Regions from separate parts of the Paenibacillus sp. TAB_01 genome, predicted to be linked through region 3. Evidence: riboswitches for the same ligand, from Rfam matches in the RefSeq annotation. Region 3 holds a riboswitch; each other region holds the start of a gene.

Region 1 (6,619 bases), 2.4 Mb from region 3:
AATCCAAAAAGCCTCTCGCTGGGATCGTTTCATCCGGCCGGAGGCTTTTTCTATTCCAATTCCCGTTCGTCTTCTTGTTCCGTTATATATCATGCGGCCTGTGCTATCTGCGATGCAGCGCCAGTTCGTTCAAAGCCTGGTCCAACTCCTGGCTCACCTTGACTACCTCGGGGTGACTTAATTGGCCGAACATATTATATACCTGCAGCAGCCGATTTTTCAGCAAAGCTACCTTCTCATTAGCGCTCATGACAGGGCCCCCAGCCGTTTCGTTTTTTTTACCTGGTACAGTGCTTCCACCACATTCGGATCGTAATGAATTCCGCTCAGAAGGAACAATTCTTCGAAGGTTTCGGGCAGGTGCCTTGGCCTTGCTGTAGACCCGCGGATAGACCATGGCGTCGTAGCTGTCTGCAACCCGTACGATTCTGACGCCTAAGGATAGTTCGCGTTCCTTGAGACCGTAATACCCGGAGCCGTCCATATTCTCGTGGTGGTAAAGTATAATATCCAAATCGAAGCCCGTCCCCATCATTTCCTTATCCAGAATGCCCGCACCGTTCCTGCAATGATTTTTCAGCAGACGCCATTCTTCGTTAGTTATAGGATTGTGCTTATCCAGCAATGCTTTATCGATTTGAATTTTGCCAATGTCATGAAGCAAAACCGAGCACAGCAGCGTCTCCTGCTCCTCACCCGGAATGCCGAACAGGTTAAACAGCTCCGCACATAAGGAGGTCACGCGAATGGAATGAAGGTAAGTCTCCTGATGGTGAAACCATAGTTTCCTCATTAAGAAAGAGCAGATGTCTTCCTTTTTTAATTCGAGCAAGTTCTCAACCCCCGGATAAGACTTCTTCATGTAGATTAACCCCATAGCAGCAGCCCCCTCGTATTTGTTAGTTTCATTATGGACGAAACGGCAGCTGGAAACTATCAGCAGGTCTTCTCATTTTTAATAGATTCCATAAAATAGGAGACTCTTCCTACATACAAAAAACGTATCTATTCCTGCAGCTAGGAATAAATACGTTTTTTTGTAATGAAGCTTTTATATGACTAGAATAGGAATCTCTTCCTATTGCACAGGCCGGTTAAAAATGCAGCTGTCTGCAAACCGATGTTTTGATGATTGCAAGCGCTGTACTCATCCGCTGCTCCTTGCACATTCAGGCTCTCACGCTTGCCTATTTATTGGGCCTTATTGGTTTGTATACAGCTTTGGTACACTTTCGCCATCGCCTGCAGGCGGTCATTCACATTCAGCTTTTGAAAAATACGAGTGATATGATTCTTAACCGTATGCTCGCTTATAAATAATTGCGTGGAAATCTCCCTGTTATTCAAACCGTCGATAATCAATTTAAACACTTCAAGCTCTCTGGAGGAAATGGAAAAAGCTTCTTTCATCCGGTAAAGCTGAAAATCAAGAATATCATGCTCCTCCGCTTCCTTCTCAGCCCTGTTGTGAAAGGAAAACTGCTCGGACAGACCTTGGCTGAGCAGCGGCTCTAGCTCTGCAGCCGTAACGGGGAGGCTGAACAGTCGGCCTTGTACGCCTTGAATGCTCAAATTCTTTAATAGATTCAGCTGCTCCTCCGATTCGATGCCAACCGCCACCGCCTGCATGTTCAAGCTGCGGGCCAAAGAAACGATAGAAGAGATAAAGGCCGTGCTTTGAGCCGGATTTGCCGCTAAATCATCCATAAACAGCTTATCGATCTTGATCAAATCGGCTGGAATATGTTTAAGCGAGCTTAAGGATGAACCGCCGGAGCCGAATTCTTCGATGCAGATCGTAACGCCGAGCTGCTTAAGCTCGTGCAGCGCTCTTATTATGACGCTTTCATTGCGCATGATGGCCGATTCCGTAATTTCCACTTCCAGCATCGCAGGCTCAAGCCCCGCTTCCTTCAGAATTTGTTCGATGTTACGGACAAATTGCTTTTGCAAAAATTGCAGCGACGAGAATCGTACAGCCATTCGCGGTAAAGGCAGCCCTGACATCCGCCACAATTGAATTTGCTTGCAGGCGGTCCGCAGAACCCATTCGCCGATAGCCGCAATCTGCCCCGTCTCTTCGGCCAGCGGGAGGAACTCGGAGGGCTGCAGCGTTCCCCAGTTAGGATGATTCCAACGAATCACAGCTTCCGTACACGTAATTTCTCCCGAATTCACATCGATTCGAGGCTGGTACAGAAGCGTAAACTCACCGTGTTCCATCGCTTTCCTCAAATCATTTTGCAGCATAAAGGTCCGGTAGGAACGGATATTCATCCCCGAGTGATAAATCTGAAATTTGTTCTTCCCCTGCTCTTTAGCCCGGTAGAGCGCCGCATCCGCGTTTTTCAACAGGGCGGGCGCATCCTTTCCATCGTAAGGATAGACACTGATGCCAATACTGGCTGTCACGTATAATTCGAAATCTTCAATATAAAACGGTTTTTTCAGCTGCTCCAGCACGTCTTCCGCAATATCGAGCGCATCCTCCCGATTCGTATCCTGGAGCACCATATTGAATTCATCCCCGCCGATTCTTGCAACGAAATGGACGTTATCCGTGCAGGAAACCAGCCTTCGCGCCACTTCCTGAAGCAGCTTGTCACCTATCAAGTGACCCAGCGAATCATTGATATATTTAAACCTGTCCAAATCCAGATACATCATGACCAACAGCTGATTCTCCTGCTTGGCCTGGTTTAACATCAAGTTTAAGCGGTCGTTGAACATTCTTCGGTTCGGCAGGTTGGTCAAGCCGTCGTGGTACGCCATGTGCGTGATCAATTGCTGGGACTGTCTTTTCTTCGTCACATCCCTGATCGTACATGCGATAATATTCTTATTCTCCACGAACGTGCTGCCGATCTGGAACTCTACGGGAAACGTACTCCCGTCTTTGCGGACAGCATTCACCTCATGAATCCCTTCTTCCGCACCATACAATGCATCATCCCATTTGCCTGGAAGGAACCGTTGAGCTTGCGGAAAAGGAAACAGGATGTCCATATTTCTGCCCACAATTTCGCTGTTCTCGTATCCGAACATTTTATGTACAGCCGGGTTGACCTTCAATATAAACCCATCCTGGTTAAGAATGAGCATTGAATCAATCGAGGTTTCGCTGATAACGTTCGTCAAAGCCTGCGATTTGCGCAGCTCGGATGTGATCTCGGACAGTTCCTTATTCGCAGCCTCCAGTTCCTTGGTCTTTTGCATAAGCATTTCCGTTTGTTGGAGAAGCTTACGGTTCGTCTTGTAAATATTGACAAACCCTTGAACCTTAGCCTTCAACGTATTCGGGTCGAACGGTTTGAGAATATATTCGATGGCCCCAATAAAATAACCGGTATACACATGATGTTCATCCATGTAGTTCGCCGTAACGAAAATAATCGGTATATTTTTGGATTTTTCCCGCGACTTAATGATTCTGGCCGTTTCAAAGCCATCCAGCCCGGGCATTTGAACATCTAATAAAATCGTTGCGAAATCGTATTTCAGCAAATATTTTAAAGCTTCTTCTCCGGAATGGGCTTTGACCAGGTTGTAATCGTCACGCTCAATGACCGCTTCGAGCGCCAACAAATTTTCAGCCTGATCATCGACCAGCAAGATGTTCACTTTGCCCTCGTTCATCAACTATACTCACTCCCCAATCCTAAAAGAAAACAGCCCTCTGAAAAGGAGACCGCTGAAAAAGTCTCGCTGCAAGTGCGAACCGTTCTTACGATCGCTGTTGTCCTCGAATTTCTTTAATTTCCCCGCTTTTAGCGGTTGAAACCCAGGGACAAAGGCGAACGCTTGCGCTTCTACAGAACGATTCCGCACTCTCCGCTCGTTTTTCAGCGGCCCTCTGAAAAGAACAGGCTGTTTCTCTTTCCTTCGGCAACCTGGCCGTCATAGCTTTTCATGCCTTAGACCCTCGGCTTTGCGTCTCCAGCTTTCGCTGGATTTGCCTTTTTCCATTGCGGTTAAGAATCGAAAGGAGTCCATTCTTATCCTATACAGGCTTGCCTTCATACTGTAGAATGAGAGAAAGCATGCGAAACCTCAAAAAAGTATGCGTTTCGAGTACTTTTTCATTGTAAACGATTTTAAAAATTTCTTCAATTGTCTATTGTTAGGAGTTGGCATCATGCCTGATGGCTTTGGGATTCGCTTAAAACAGCTCCGTATCCTGCGCGGCTTTACGATGGAGGAGCTTGGAAAAGAAATAGGAGTAGCTAAGACGACGATTTCCGGATATGAGCATGGGAACCGGGAACCGCAGCTCAAGATCATTTATAAGCTGGCAACCACTCTGAATACGACAGCGGATTATTTGCTGGGTCTCAGCGCACTGGCAGAGCCTCATCCGCTGCTCGAGAACAAGGAGTTATCAGCTTCCGCCCGAAACTTGCATTGGGATGGCCATATTTTAACGGAGGAGGATTTGCTGCCCATCCATGAGCTTCTGGAGAAGATCGTTAAGGAGCGGTTGCAGCAGCCTCACAAAGCTAAAGAACGATAATGGAAAGGAGTGTCGTGCCAGGTGGAAGAAATCGTCGAGTCCTTCATCAAATTTAAAATGACCAAAGAGATTCGGCAGCTGCTTAATCATATTTCATCAAGCTACAGCAAAGAAATGAATTTGTCTCAAGTCTTTCTTGAACTGCTGCAGGAAGATCTTATCGGAAGCTCCGAGCTCATCGCTATCCGCTCCACCATGATGATGAACCGGTATATGGCACTCGTGAGGCAAGAATTCCCTGCCTTTATGCACTCCATTTATTTATATGAACATGAGCGGCAGCGGCTTTGGAACAGCAGTGTTGCGGATGTGCCGATGGTCTACAATGAATATACCAACGGACTCTGCGTCAAAAATGATGTATTAAACGGTTCCCGTGTTCCGCTCTATGTAGGCGATGTTCTTGTAGTTGATCATGTGGAACGGTCCGAGCATTATATATGCGACAACCACCGGGCCCAGCTGCTGAAAGCGGGGATTCAGGCCTTCTGCAGTATTCCGCTGATGCATAACGGCCATTCATTCGGACATAAAGTGATGTACGCCAGAGACAAGCGGGTTTTCTCTGAACAAGAGGTTACACGTTATCGGGCATGCGCTCACCTGATTGAGAAAGAGCTTGTATCCATGAAACACGCCCTGCTCGAGCAAATCCATCCGGGGAAAATATCTTGACCTCCTAGCCCGCCGTGCTGTGTACGCCTTTCCGTCCCGAGGAGCTCCCCGGGCAAAGGCTGCATTGATCAGGCAGGCGTATTGTTGACGGGTACAAGCTGAGTCCCATCTGTGCGGAACCGTGAGAGCAGCAGCTCCATACAAGGTGTGTGCCGCAGCACAAGGTATCCGCCATCATTTCATCGTGTTCAAAGGAAGCTTGAAATAGAAACAATAAGAAACAATTAAAATTGCGGATAGGCCGAGTGCAAGCAAAGGCTGTTTATAATGGGTGCGGAGCAGGATATACATGATCACGTTGAACACGGCGAACCAGCCGTAATTCCAGCCATGTTCATAAGAAATGCCGGAAAAGAAGTGAGCAATCAGCTCAATCAGCGAATTCATCATCGCCCATACAAGAATATAAAGAATCTGCTTATGCAGCCCTTTTGCCGGAAAATGAGTGAGGTAAAGTAGGACAACCGCTGGAAAGTTAATGAAATCTATCCCCAGCGTTATGAGGGTGTGGCTCGAATAAATCCCCTTATCAAAGGAAGTGGGGTTGAATTTCCACATCGTATAGTTATAGGTTAAGAAATTATACATGAGGTCGCCGACGATCATATACAGCATGGTTGGATAGTATTGACGCCAATTGCGCCAGTCCCCCCACTTCCACGCCGCCGAAAGAAATAAGACATGCAGCAGGATTCGCACGTTAACCGCCTCCCCTTAGGTTCGAACCCTAATCAGGGCTTGCCGCACGCAGACCGGAGGTTCGATTAACGTTATCATTTCCATTTAATGTAATATTTAACCAAAATTAATGTATTCTAGCCTAACCGCCAGGTATCAACCCTCGTCAAATGGACACTCCAGTAGAGTTATTTCTCTCGTAATAGGATTTAATTCAACTTTGCTTCCGATCGGCAGAATCCATTTAGGATCTGTGTGGCCAAAGTCCAGATCGACAACGATAGGCAGATCACCGGCACCAAATTCGTCCTTGATAACCTTCACCGCGATCTCGTTAAGCTTCTTTTTTTCTTCCATTGTATAATCTTTGGCTCTTCCGATTAGGATTCCTTTCACTTTCGAAAAGATACCCTGCATCCCGTAATTCCTCAACATATATCCAACTTGCATAGGAGAAGGCTTATCCTCCGAAGTTTCAAAAAATAAAATTTTATCATTCCAGAAAGCTTCATTTGGCCAATATACAGTTGATTTCATAAATTCTAATACTTCGATACAACCTCCCCACAGATACCCCCGTTCCACAGAGCCTCCCTGTAAAAAAGACCATCCATGTTGATTGTCGTAAAACTCCCGGCATTCGCCCAGATGCTCTATACTTTTCCAATCTTTATATCCATTAGTCCACTTCGGATAGGGGAAGAGCTTGTAAGGAAAGGAGCTTGAGAATAAAAGTGCCTTTAAGTGCTCGGTATA
Region 2 (6,619 bases), 4.8 Mb from region 3:
TGTTCCTGTCCTTCGATGTGCAAGCGACGCCTGTCTCGTGCCTCAGGACGCGTTTTTTTCGAAGGAGAGCATAAATGTCGTAGCATGCTCGTTGCTCGTAAATGTGATGTCGCCGTTGTTTTTGGTCATGATCTGCTTGCAGATGGCAAGGCCCAGACCGGTCCCGTCCGATTTGTTCGTGACGAACGGGGCGAAGATCGTGCCGGAAATGCTTTCCGGAATCCGCGGACCGTTATTGCTGATATGAATATGCACCTGCTGCTGATCCTCGAAGCATGAAATGTGCATTTTTTTATTGCTCTTCATATCGGAAAGGGCATCGATGCCATTATTAATCAAATTGGACAGCACCTGCTGAAACGCCAGCTTCTGTACCCGGACGTACAGATCCGAGGGAACGGAAACGGTCAGCTCGACATTCTCATTAATCAATCGCGGTCCCAGAAGGGATAAGCTGTATTCCAGCGTCGGCTTGAGCGGAAGCACGGCTAGCTCCTCTTCCATAATAGGCCGCTTGGAGAAGCTTAAGAACCCGGTCACCTGCATATGAATGTGGTTCAGTTCATTTTCTATGTATTGAATATAGGTCTGCCCTTTATTCGAATCGGCATGCTGGATTCCCGTACTGAGCAGCTTCAGGAAGCCTTTAATCGCTGTCAAAGGGTTGCGGATTTCATGCGCCATGCTGGCCGCCATTTTCCCGACCAGGTTAATCCGGTCGTCATGCAGAGCGTGAATGGCCTGATCCTTCTCCCGCATCGCGGATACGGCCTGGTTCCAGTAGCACTCGCACAGCACCCGCTCGAACTGGTCGATCCGGTAGCTGATCTCCCGGTACAGCTCAAGCGACACCAGATCGCTTCCCGCTTCCAGGAACGTCTTTCTCCACAAGTGCGCGCCGGTAATAATATGAATGATATGTACATTCATCTCATTATAAATCCTGCACCATTCATCGACCTTCCACTGGATCGGATGTTCCTCCGCCGGCTTAAGCAGATCGATAAAGAATTCGAACAAAGCCTCGCCCTGTTTGTATAAAATGCCGTATTCAAATCTATCCACAAACTGATCATTGAATTGTTCAATCCAATAATTGATCAAATTCGCTTTGTTGTCCCTGAGTTCCATCAGTCGTGGCTCTATCTTCATCGCTAAAAACCTGCCCGTAAATAGGATGCATATCTCTGTTTTTAAACATAGCATATCCGAATACTGGGAACAATGCTCTACTATGCTTGTTTTACTCAAACTTACGGCCTATGAGAAGCGCGTTTTATGTCGAAATGTAGATGTGAAATTGTCCGATGGTGTCAATCGTCAGCGGGATGCTGAATACCTTTTCCCCCCAGGTATACCCTGTCTGTTGAACCAGATGGGGCGGCGTAATGTCCACCTCGATGCCCTGCTGATACAAGATCGCGCTGGCATTCCCGCTAATCATATTGCCAAGCTCCCCTACGGCGCTCTGACACATTTCGTCGAATTCCGTTATAGGATATCCGCCCATCATGCCCGACACCATCCGGAAAGCGACGGTTTCCGGAAAACCGAACAAAATATCCTTGTTCAAGGAACCGATAATACCGATTTTGAACCATATATAATGGTGGAGATAGTCGATCTTTTGAACGCTTAATTGACCGACCGAAGGTTTGATTTGAATCAAGGTCTCGATAACATGAATCGAGGAAGACAGGAACGGATTGACCAGACTGGCCTGCACATCATACAACCCCTTTGCAAAATAAATGTATATCAAAAAAAGGACTGCCCGAAATGAGCAGTCCTGTTCTAGCTAACCTAGAATATGAGCGCAGCTTTCGGCGGCTCGGCTGCCGTAGGGATTGCCCCCTTAGGCCCGCAGCTTTGCGTCCCTGCCTTTCAACAGGTTTGCCATTATCGATTTCTCACATTGGAATAATAAAGTTCGGAACCATTGTACCACACAATCTGATAAAATAGTACTGATTTTCACGCCGACCGTACGTAAAATGCGTGACTATCCGCCCAAGGATATCCATCGGAGGTCGCGCCATCCTTACCGCTTCACATAGCTCTTCCGTCCGGATACCTGTCTGCGGAGTCCCGGATGCATGACTCGAGCGGCGACCTTCCGGTTCTAGCTGCGCTTCAAAAATTCCAGCGTCACGCGGATCGCTTCCTCCAGCTGCGGTGTTGTCGAAGCAAACGGGTGTACCGCCCCGAAGGTATGGTTTCCCGCCTGGATCAAGGCGATGCCGTGCTGCGGCGCTCCCAGGCGCAGCGCTTCAAAGCCTTCCCGCAAGCGGGGCGAATCCTGGTCTCCCTGCACCTGCAGCACGGGAAGCTCCAGCCCGGCGAGCCGCTTGACGATATCGAACCGCTCGCCCTGCTCCTTCAAGTCCTCGTAGAAGGAAGCGCGAATCGGCATCTGCTGTCCGGTCCTTGCATTCGCTACATAGGCAACGCCCTGTTCGGCTATCTGCTCCTTGAACGCATCGTCGAACAAATCCGCTTTGGCGATGCCGTTCCAGGTTACCACGGCGCTAATCTCATTGGGATGGTCCGCGGCATAAACGATGCTGCTGCCCCCTCCGCGGCTGTGGCCGAGCAAGCATATCTTCCCGGCATCAGCCTGCTCGGAACGAGGCAGCTCCCCGATGCCTAGGGCGTGAAGCAGATATGTAAGATCCTGCTGCTCCCGCGAATAAGTATTCAGCGCGAACTTGTCCAGCTCATCGAAATCCGTTTCGGCGACGCCGTTGCAGGAAAAATTAAACGTGACCGTATAAAAGCCCGCCTCCGCAAACCGCCGGGTGGCATACGGAAAGAATCCCCAATCCTTAAAACCCTTAAAGCCGTGGCAGATGACCAGCACCGGCCGGCGTACAGCTCCCGATGCTTCTCCCGAGCCGGCAAGGGTCACGATCTCTCCGCGGATATAAAGCGGTTCTCCCGACGGCAGCTGCCCCGCTTCCCGAATGAAAGGCTCCTGAATCATTTCCGCCTCATGTGTACTCATACAGTACCACTCCCTCTCAATTAAATGAGTAATTACGATGAACCTGATAAGTTTAATAGGAATAAATTCATTGTACCATACTCCGAGCCGCAGGCTTTAATCTTGCTGCAGAGGCTTCGGTTTATGAGAGGGCATGCAAACAAAGCCGCAAGCCGGAAGGGCTTCACCGCCCGGCCGGCTCGCAGCTTGAAATGGCCGCCGCCATATACTGATGCTGATACTGATGCGGATGCGTGCTTTTACAGCTCCACCATCGCTTTGATGACTCCGGTTTCCGGCTTCAGCCAGGCTTCATACGAGCCGATCATGTCCTCGAAGCCGACGCGGTGGGTAATAAATGAATCCGTATCGATGTGTCCGCTGCGCAGACTGTCGATCACATGCTCGAAATCAACAATTGTCGCATTCCGGCTGCTCATCAGGGTAAGCTCACGCTTGTGGAACTCCGGATCGTGAAAGGATAGATCGGCCTTCACCAGCCCTACGAAAACCAGCCGACCGCCATGCGATACATATTGGAAGGAGCTTTCCATCGATTTGGCATTGCCTGTTGCATCGAATACCACCGTCGGCAAATCACCGCCGGTGATCGCTTCGATTTCCTTCAACGGATCGTTCTTTACATTCACCGTGTAGTCGGCAGGCGCCCATTCCCTGCAGTACTCAAGCCGGCCCTCATTCATATCGAGCGCGATGACCCGAGCGCCCGCCAGCTTGGCGAACTTCATGACGCCGAGTCCGATCGGCCCCGCTCCGATCACAAGCGCGAATTCGCCTGGAGTAATCGCTGCCCGGCGTACCGCATGAGCCCCGATGCTCAAGCATTCGACGATAGCCGTCTGCTCCAGTCCCAAGCCCTCCGCTTTCAGCAGATGATCGGCGGGCACCGCTATATACTCCCGCATGCCGCCATCCTGATGGACGCCGAGCACTTTCATCTGCGTGCAGCAGTTCGTTTTGCCCGACCGGCAGGCGATGCAGCGTCCGCATTCCAGATACGGCAAAACCGCTACCGGATCGCCCGCCTTCAACCCCCGGCTGTTGCTGCCGATCTCCACAATTTCACCTGCAAGCTCATGCCCAAGAATACGCGGGTATTCAAAAAACGGCTGATTGCCGCGGTAAGCATGCAAATCCGTGCCGCAAATGCCGATGCGGCGAATCCGCACCAGCGCTTCCCCTTCCGCCGCCGCAGGCATATCCGTTTCTTTTAAAGCAAAGCGGTTCGGCTCTTCACACACGATCGTTCTCATGAATCAGGTCGCCTCTTTTCAAAGTAGGATAAAAGGATGGAATTTCTCTTACTATGGATTCTCTATTTAGAAAGCGGTTTCCTTCCCGTATCTAAAATAAGCTTCGGATGTTTTCCTCCTGCCCTAACTATTTGTCCGATGTCTCCCTCTTCAAGGGACCGGCTTAAGCAGCAGGCGGCAAAAGACCCGGACTTGGCTGCCCCGCAGTGCGCACTTAAGATCCGAGAACGTCGGAGAGGCGGGAGTGAAAAAAGAAACAGCCAGGGCTTCTGCACCTGGCTGTTAAAAAACATCGCTGCGCGCACAATACCTGCTTCCAGGCTTAAGCTTACGAAGCCTGTCTGACGGCTTTGCAAGCGCGCAACTGTTGTCCTTGAGGCTCAACCAACCGATGATCCCCTCGCTTTGAATCGGGTTGAGCTTCTAGGACACAGGCGAACGCTTACGCTGCTGCAGTACGGTTGCGTACGCTCCGCCCGTTTCTTTAGCGCCCTCGGCTCCTGCCTTGGCCGATTCATCTTCATTCCGCCGCACTCCGCTAGTGTCTAGTGCGGCTCTTCCCTTACAACGACCTGCCCAAGCAGCTGCTCTACATCCTGCGGGTCCACATAACCGGCACGGGCCGTCAGCGCATTGGCCGAGCCTGCCGCCGCAGCGTAGGCAAGGCATGCCTCGAGCGGCTGCTTGCGCAGGGTCGCAACCGCCATACCGGCTGTATACGCATCTCCGCACCCTACTGTATTCACCGGCTGCACCTGCGGTGAAAGAGCAGTATACCGTTTGCCCCCGTAAGAGCTGTGTGATCCTTTGGCTCCCAGCGTGACGCTGATCAGCTCAATCCCCTTCTCGTGCAGCGTGTCCAGCTGCGTATCCTCCGCAGCCCAAGGGGCACCGGCTTCCCGCGCCTGACCTGTCAGCTGCGCCATTTCGTCCTCATTCGGCTTGATGAAATACGGAGCCGCATCGACCGCATGCCTCAGCGCAGAGCCGCTTGTATCGAGAAAGGCCAGCGCTCCCGCCGCCTTCGCCAGCGTGATCAGCTGCGCATAATAATCGTCCGGGACTCCCCGAGGGAGACTGCCGCTGAAGCAGACGACCGATGACCTGCAGGCCAGACGGTATACCGTATCCGCCAGCCTGCTCATTTCCTTGGCCGATATGACAGGCCCGGGCTCCAGCACCTCCGTAGAGACGCCGGTCGCTTCATCGATCATGTTCAGGCAAAGCCGGGACTCTCCTTCAACGCTTACAAAATCGTGTCGAAGTCCTTGACGGTCCAGCCCTTTACGGATCCAGTCCCCGTTGCTCCCTCCCAGAAAGCCGGTCGCAACAACCGGGCAGCCTAGCTGGTGAACCACGCGGGCGACGTTAATCCCTTTGCCTCCCGGCTCGGCATAGAGGTTGTTCACCCTGGATACATGCCCCAATGGAAAACGGGGCAAATAATACGTCTTATCGATAGCCGCATTCAAGGTAACGGTCGTAATCATTGTTCGTCCGCTCACTTCCAGTCCGAAGCCCTGCCGGCACAGCCGGCCATCCGCATTTTATCCATTGCGGCCGCCTTTACGGCCTGTTTGGCCGGAATCATATATTTGCGGGGATCGTTCTCCGCAGGATGCTCGGCAAATACGCTCTTGATCGCGTCGGAAAAGACGATCCGGATTTCCGTCGCAATATTCATCTTCGCCATGCCAAGCGAGATACATCTTTTTACCTGCTCCTCGGGAATGCCGGAGCCGCCGTGAAGCACCAAGGGGAGCGAAAGCTTGCCGGCAATCCGCGCGATCCGGTCGAAATCGATTTTCGGCTCCCCTTTGTAAATGCCGTGAGCCGTGCCGATAGCCGGAGCCAGTGTAGGCACGCCCGTCAGCTCCACGAACCGGACGCACTCGTCCGGGTCGGCCATCAGCGCTTCGTGCTCGGCTACCACGATCTCGTCCTCGACGCCGCCGACCTTGCCCAGCTCGGCTTCCACATTGACGCCGACCGCCTTGGCAATGTCCACAACCCGGCGGGTCTGCCTGACGTTCTCCTCGAATGGATGCATCGAGGCGTCAATCATCACGGACGTATAGCCTGCCCGGATGCATTGAATAATCGTATCGAAATCCGTACAGTGGTCCAGATGAAGCGCAATCGGTACCCGGACGCGGGCTGCAGCCGTTTGGGCCGCAGCTGCGATATAGTCGGCGCCCAGATGCTTCACGGTACCTACGGTCGATTGCAGAATGAGCGGCGACTGCGTTTCCTCAGCCGCCTCGACGACCGCTTGGAGCATTTCCAGCGTATGAATGTTAAATGCGGCGATGCCGTAACCTTGCGCTCTGGCCGCTTCCAGTAAAGGGGTAGATGATACTAA
Region 3 (6,619 bases):
CAAGCATTTGATGAGCAATGTGGTCGTAACGGATACGTTTCCTAACCAAGGCCTTCGCCTCCAACCCGGGACGATAGCCGTAAAGGAAGGAAGCAGTCCGATGAGCCCATCGGATTACGTGATCGACAGCACGGTGCCGGGGGATCAAGGTTTTACCATTACGTTTAACAAAGTATTGAACGGTCCTGTCACGATCAGCTACAAAACGGATTTTAACATGGACTGGCTCATCAATAACGCGACGAGTTTCGTTAACAACGCTGCTTTGGATTGGATAGACGATGCCTCGGCTGCGCAAACGAAGAGTGTATCCGCGACATTTGATCCCCGCAGCGAGGCGAAGAACAACGGATTTAAAAACGGAAGCTATGACGCTTCAAAGAAGCAGCTTACTTGGACGGTTGGCGTGAATTATAACGGCAAGCCGCTTGCCGGGGCCCTCGTTGAAGATACGCTGCAGGCCGGTCAGAAGCTGGTCGATAATTCTCTTGCTGTGTACAATATGGTCATTGCGGCCAATGGCAATCCTTCGCAAGGAACGGTCGTCGACAGCACTTATTACAGTTATACGGTTGACAATGACAATAAGCTGACCGTTACCTTTTTGAAGCCGATTGCCTCTCCCTATCACATTATTTTCAAAACAAGTCTTGATGGAAGACTCATTGACAGTAGCGTAAGCAATACGGCCGCCGTATTCGACGGAGCTGTACCTGTATCCAAAAATTTAACCGCCACGGTGAGCATTCCTAATGGCGGGGAATATGTAAGCAAGAACGGCAAACAGAACGGCGACAAGCTGGAATGGACAGTTCTTATCAACCGAGGGCAGTCCACGTTAGCCGATGCCCAAATAACCGATACGCCATCCGACAATCAATTGCTGCTGCCCAATACGTTCAAGCTGTATACGACCGTTGTAGTTGCTAACGGAACAGTAGCCAAAGGGGCGGAGCTGATCAAGGGTACAGACTATACGCTGCAGATTAATACGGATGATGATGGAAAGCAGAGCTTCGTCCTCAGCTTCCTGAAGCAGCTTTCGACCGCAGCTATTCTTGAGTATCAGTCTTTAATTGTGGCTAGAGACCAGGATACGATCTCCAACAAAGTCGAATTTAGCGGCAATAATACTATTACGGTCACCAAGGATAATACGAAAAGTATTGTAGTTGGCGTTACTAGCGGATCAGGTACGATTAGCGGCGTCAGGGGATCGCTGACTGTCAAGAAAGTGGACAGCGCGGACAGCCAGATGCTGCTTGGCGGAGCTGTGTTCGAGCTTTACCGCAAATCCGGCTCGGACAAGTTTCTGATCAGCACGCTGACTACCGATGCAAGCGGAGTGGTTATTTTCAAGAAGCTGCTTGCGGGGGACTACATCGTCAAGGAGACGACGGCTCCTTCCGGCTATGTGCTTGACTCCAGGGAATATCCTGTAAACATTCAAACGGCGGACGGCGTCCAGCTAACGATTTCAAATGACAAAATCGTCATACCGGCACCGCCGGCTCCAGTAGTCGGCGCGCTAGCCGTTACGAAAACGGACAGCGCGGACAGCAGCGTGCTGCTCAGCGGAGCGACCTTTGAGCTGTACAAGAAGACAGGCTCCGATCTGACGCTGATCAGCATGAAAACAACGGATGCAAGCGGAACGGCCGTCTTCGACGCCCTGCCTGTAGGGGATTATGTGGTGAAGGAAACGGCAGCGCCAGCCGGCTACATGCTGGATGCGTTGGAGCATCCGGTAACGATTCAATCGGCATCCGGCTATCAGCTAACGATTTCGAATGACAAAATACCGGCACCGCCGGCCCCGGTCGTCGGCGCGCTAACCGTTACGAAGACGGATAGCGCGGACAGCAGCGTACTGCTCAGCGGAGCGACTTTTGAGCTGTACAAGAAGACAGGCTCCGATCTGACGCTGCTTAGTACGAAAACGACGGATGCGACCGGGACAGCCGTCTTCAATGCCCTGCCTGCAGGGGATTATGTGGTGAAGGAAACGGCAGCGCCAGCCGGCTACATGCTGGATGCGTTGGAGCATCCGGTAACGATTCAATCGGCATCCGGCTATCAGCTAACGATTTCGAATGACAAAATACCGACACCGCCGGCCCCGGTCGTCGGCGCGCTAACCGTTACGAAGACGGATAGCGCGGACAGCAGCGTACTGCTCAGCGGAGCGACTTTTGAGCTGTACAAGAAGACAGGCTCCGATCTGACGCTGCTCAGTATGAAAACGACGGATGCGAGCGGAACGGCCGTCTTCGACGCCCTGCCCACAGGGGATTATGCGGTTAAGGAAACGGCAGCGCCAGCCGGCTACATGCTGGATGCGTTGGAGCATCCGGTAACGATTCAATCGGCGGCCGGTTACCAGTTAACCGTGGTAAACGCGAAGGTCGTTACGCCGCCCCCGCCGGCTCCGATCACAGGAACATTGACCGTGAAAAAGGTCAATGCAGCCCAAACCGACCAGCTGCTCAGCGGGGCAACCTTTGAGCTGTATCAAAAAGCGGGAACGGACTTAATCCTGCTCGGGACGAAAACGACGGATGCGAGTGGAACGGTCGTTTTTGATTCGCTGCCTGTGGGAGATTATGTAGTAAAAGAAACGGCAGCGCCGGCTGGCTATCTGCTGGATACAAAGGAATATCCGGTTACGATTGCGTCGGCCGCCGGCATTCAGTTGACAGTAGTTAATAAGCAAAAATCTGGATCTGGGTCGGGGTCGGGATCGACGCCAACACCAACGCCGACACCGACACCAGTACCGACGCCAACACCAACACCGACACCGACACCGGCGCCAACACCGACACCAGCACCAGAGCCGTCACCAACGCCAGCATCAGCACCAGAGCCAGTACCAACACAGGTGCCGGCAGCGGATGAGAAGACGACGGAGCAGGATATTCCGATTGACGGCAGCATAAATGTGCCTCTTGGAGGATTATCCGTCATTAACAAGCAGCCGGAGAACGGGACGGCTACGATCGATCCTGACGGGCATTGGACCTATACGCCTAATCCGGGCTTTGTCGGAACGGATCAAATTACCGTGGTGATCAAGGATGAGGATGGCAATGAGTCGGATCTATTGATTAACGTGGATGTTCGAAAGGTACCCCTTGGCAGCGGCAGCTCGCCAAATAAGGGGAATGCAGGAGAAATGCTTCCGAAGACAGGAGAAGCAAGCCATACTGTTGTAGAGCTGTCCGGTCTTTTCTTGATCCTTTTGGGATTGGCCTTACATCGGAAATTTACGAAGAAGGCATAGCTGTTTGATCTTATTTTCACAAGTCTGTCGGCCGGCGGCCGGCAGATTTTTTTTCCACAATAAGCAGCCGCTTGGTTTGCGGGAGGAGGGCCGGATGATAAAAAAAATTGTGCCGATGCTATGTATATTCCTCGGGATTCTCGTACTTCTTTATCCTACGCTTAACGACCGTTATGAGAGCTACCGGCAGCAGAAAATAATGAAGCAGTGGACGGAGAATCTGAAGCAGATCGATACGGCGCCTGAGATGGCTGCAGCCAATCTTTCGCCGGCTGCAGCCGTTCCCCTCTCGACAAACGCGGGAGCGGTTGAATTGGGCCCGCAGCTGTTGAGAGCCGAGACAGAGCCGCCGCAGGAGCCAACGCAGGGCCAGACGCAGGGCCAGACGCAGCAATCCGCGCTGCCGGGTCATGTCGAAGGTGTTTTAATCATCGATAAGATTCGGCTGAAGCTGCCTATCTTGACGGATGCTACTGTGGACAATCTGAAGCTGTCTGTTGCCAGCATCGCCAACACGGGCAAAGCAGGGGCCGTTGGAAATTATGCCATTGCCGGTCATCGAAATTTGACCTACGGAAAAAACTTCAATAGGCTGGATGAAGTCGAAATAGGAGATCGGATCGAGGTAGACACGGGGACGCAGCAGTATTGGTATCAGGTTCAGGAGAAGCTGTATGTGCTGCCGGAAGAAGTATGGGTTCTGAAGGGAAACGGCAGGGACAAGGAAATTACGCTGATCACATGCCATCCTATGCAAAATCCTACACACCGTCTCGTCATTAAGGGTAAACTAGTAGAAAAGTAATAAAATCTATTCAATTAAAAGGGCATATGCTATAATACGTCTATAAAAAAATATAATTTCGGTGCTTTCAACCGATAAAGGCAAATTCAGTGAAAGCTGAAGACGCAAAGCTATAGGGCCTTCCTTAGTCAGCAGTGACTAAGATGGCAGCCAGTTACCGAAAGGGGAGCTTTTTTATGTTTAAAAAAGTGCTCGCAATGTCCTTATTTGCGGTTCTTTTGTTTTTGTCGCCAATTCAAAATTTAGGAGCCTCTGCATCCGCAGCGTTTTCGCTGGATAAAAGTGTTCTGGATAAAGGAATCATTACGGTTAACGGTCCGCAAAGCGATGGAGTCCAAACTATAGTCCGCATCTCGAAAGACGATGCCCATTATGACTACCGTTTTATCAATGGGGCGCATTACCCGCTGCAATTAGGCAACGGCACCTATACGGTTATGGTCGCTGAGCTGATAGCGGATAACAAATATAAAGTGGTTACGAAAGAAAATGTAGAGCTGCGGCTAGCGGATGAAAATGCCGTGTATCTGCAATCCATCTCGCTCATCGACTGGAACGGCGGCACGAAAGCTGTTGGCGAGGCAGCGAAGCTGACGAATGAAAGCATGACGGACATGGAAAAAGTGACCGCAATTTACACTTACATTACTCAAACGATCAAGTATGATGATGGTAAAGCACAAAGCGTCAGCAATGACTATATTCCAAACCTGGATGCCGTTTACGATGCATCTGCCGGTATCTGCTACGATTACGCCGCCACCTTGGCAGCTATGGCCCGAAGCTTAAACATTCCGACGCGCTTGGTTATGGGCTATGAGGCCAGCGCCCCTGAAACCTATCACGCATGGAATCAGGTTTATTTAAAAGACAGCGGCACATGGGTGACGGTAGATCCGACATATGACGCAGCACGCGTGCAAAACGGCGAGCAGCCCCCGATCCTGAAGTGACCCGGCGAATTATACGATCACGCAAGTATATTAATTAATAGGATGCGCATCACATCCAAATTTTGAAGAAGGGGCTGTCCCAAAAGTAAATTTGGAGACACCCTCTGGAACAAAATAAGATGACATTCGAAAAAACCAAGGAGCTATGCGATCTGTTCTCGCTTAGCTCCTTGGTTTTTGGTATCTATTGCAGCTTTCTTAAGTAGATTGTGGGCAAGGGAAAGCCACCCGACCTCCAGACTTACTTTTGGTAAGCCACGAAGCAGAAATCTTCTAAATCCTCGGTTGTTTTTCATATCACCAAACACAGGCTCCGGCTCGATCATGCGCCTCACTGCCAGGGCATAACCCTCTTCACTGCGGAGCTTTTGCCTTGCTTGGCCCTTTAGCCGCAAATACTTCATGCTGACTTTGATCTCACGGTTACCTTGGGCCTTCGTACACTGTGGTTTCAGCGGGCATTCCTCACAGCTGGTGCTTCGGTAATGCCTGTGTTCGATTTCATACCCACTTTCTTTTTTTTCCTTACTTACCCTACGAAAATGGAGCGGTTGTCCGGCTGCGCATGTCCACGTGTCTTGCTCGCTGTTGTAGGTCCAGTTGTCGATCTTACTGATGTCCTTTTGCCATGCCTTGCTTTTTTCGCGATGGTACGTGCTGTACTTTACAATGGCTTCGACTTTGTTCTGCTCCAAATAGTCATAATTCTCCTCACCGCCATAGCCCGCATCAGCGATGACGGTGTGTGGCAGCTTGCCGAACTGTGATTTTATTTTCTCCAGATGAGGGATGAGGCAGCGCGTATCGGTCGGCCGCTGGTGAACGCTGTAGCCGAGAATGAATTGATTTTCAGTGCCAATCTGTACGTTGTAACCCGGCTTGAGCTGGCCATTTCGCATGTGGTCTTCTTTCATTCGCATAAATGTGGCGTCATGGTCCGTTTTGCTGTAGCTGTTTCGATTTCCTAAGATGATCTCATGTGTCTCATACTTTTGGAGCCGCGGAAGCAAGTCCTTGCGGAGCGCACGCACCGCCTTCTTTAGCGGTTTATCTTTAGGCTTCTCCTGCAGGCGCTCTTCCAACTGCTTGACGGCATGTGCCAGCTTTTCACTTGTGATGGCAGATGACTCTCCCAGCTCGTGAAGATCCCTGCCCTCATGTGCTCCTTCTTCTTGCCTCTCAGCTTCTTCAATGGCGGCGAACAAGGTCTGGACTTTCTCCTGGAGCTTGGCCTTGTGCTTCACGACAGCCTTTCCCCAAACAAACGTATAGCGGTTGGCATTGGCTTCGATCTTCGTGCCGTCCACAAAGTAATGCTCCAACTGCACATAGTTCTCCTCTGCGAGGAATTGAAGAACGGCCGTAAACACAGTCTCCAGTACAGTTTTCATTCGTTCCGAACGAAAGCGGTTGATGGTACGAAAGTCCGGGCGCTGCCTGCCTGCGATCCACATAAACATGATGTTTTCACGGACAGCCTTGGCAATCTGGCGAGAGGAGTAGATGCGTTGTGTGTAGGCATAAATGATGACTTTGGTTAACATCTTGGGGTGATAGCTATCTCGTCCGCCTCCGGGG

Evidence for each region. A riboswitch is a leader RNA that binds a small molecule or an ion and turns the genes downstream of it on or off. The one in region 3 is predicted to bind cyclic di-GMP.
Region 1: it holds a riboswitch for cyclic di-GMP, as region 3 does, so the genes downstream of both, ACHHV8_RS16340 (EAL domain-containing protein) here and ACHHV8_RS28160 (transglutaminase-like domain-containing protein) in region 3, are expected to answer to the same signal.
Region 2: it holds a riboswitch for cyclic di-GMP, as region 3 does, so the genes downstream of both, ACHHV8_RS04915 (chemotaxis protein CheX) here and ACHHV8_RS28160 (transglutaminase-like domain-containing protein) in region 3, are expected to answer to the same signal.

The regions. Positions count from the first base shown of each region.
Region 1 is NZ_JBIFNP010000001.1:3,394,933-3,401,551, forward strand. It holds gene ACHHV8_RS16335 (HD domain-containing phosphohydrolase) at 104-877, opposite strand; gene ACHHV8_RS16340 (EAL domain-containing protein) at 1,192-3,636, opposite strand; cyclic di-GMP riboswitch class I at 3,882-3,967, opposite strand; gene ACHHV8_RS16345 (helix-turn-helix domain-containing protein) at 4,136-4,510, shown strand; gene ACHHV8_RS16350 (GAF domain-containing protein) at 4,532-5,185, shown strand; gene ACHHV8_RS16355 (CBO0543 family protein) at 5,360-5,884, opposite strand; gene ACHHV8_RS16360 (S66 family peptidase) at 6,020-6,619, opposite strand, start outside.
Region 2 is NZ_JBIFNP010000001.1:996,475-1,003,093, reverse strand. It holds gene ACHHV8_RS04920 (sensor histidine kinase) at 43-1,152, opposite strand; gene ACHHV8_RS04915 (chemotaxis protein CheX) at 1,277-1,726, opposite strand; cyclic di-GMP riboswitch class I at 1,823-1,908, opposite strand; gene ACHHV8_RS04910 (alpha/beta hydrolase family protein) at 2,123-3,004, opposite strand; gene ACHHV8_RS04905 (zinc-binding alcohol dehydrogenase family protein) at 3,244-4,257, opposite strand; gene ACHHV8_RS04900 (1-phosphofructokinase family hexose kinase) at 4,803-5,747, opposite strand; gene fba (class II fructose-1,6-bisphosphate aldolase) at 5,759-6,619, opposite strand, start outside.
Region 3 is NZ_JBIFNP010000001.1:5,785,113-5,791,731, reverse strand. It holds gene ACHHV8_RS28170 (SpaA isopeptide-forming pilin-related protein) at 1-3,283, shown strand, start outside; gene ACHHV8_RS28165 (class D sortase) at 3,378-4,088, shown strand; cyclic di-GMP riboswitch class I at 4,158-4,250, shown strand; gene ACHHV8_RS28160 (transglutaminase-like domain-containing protein) at 4,265-5,041, shown strand; gene ACHHV8_RS28155 (IS1182 family transposase) at 5,185-6,619, opposite strand, start outside.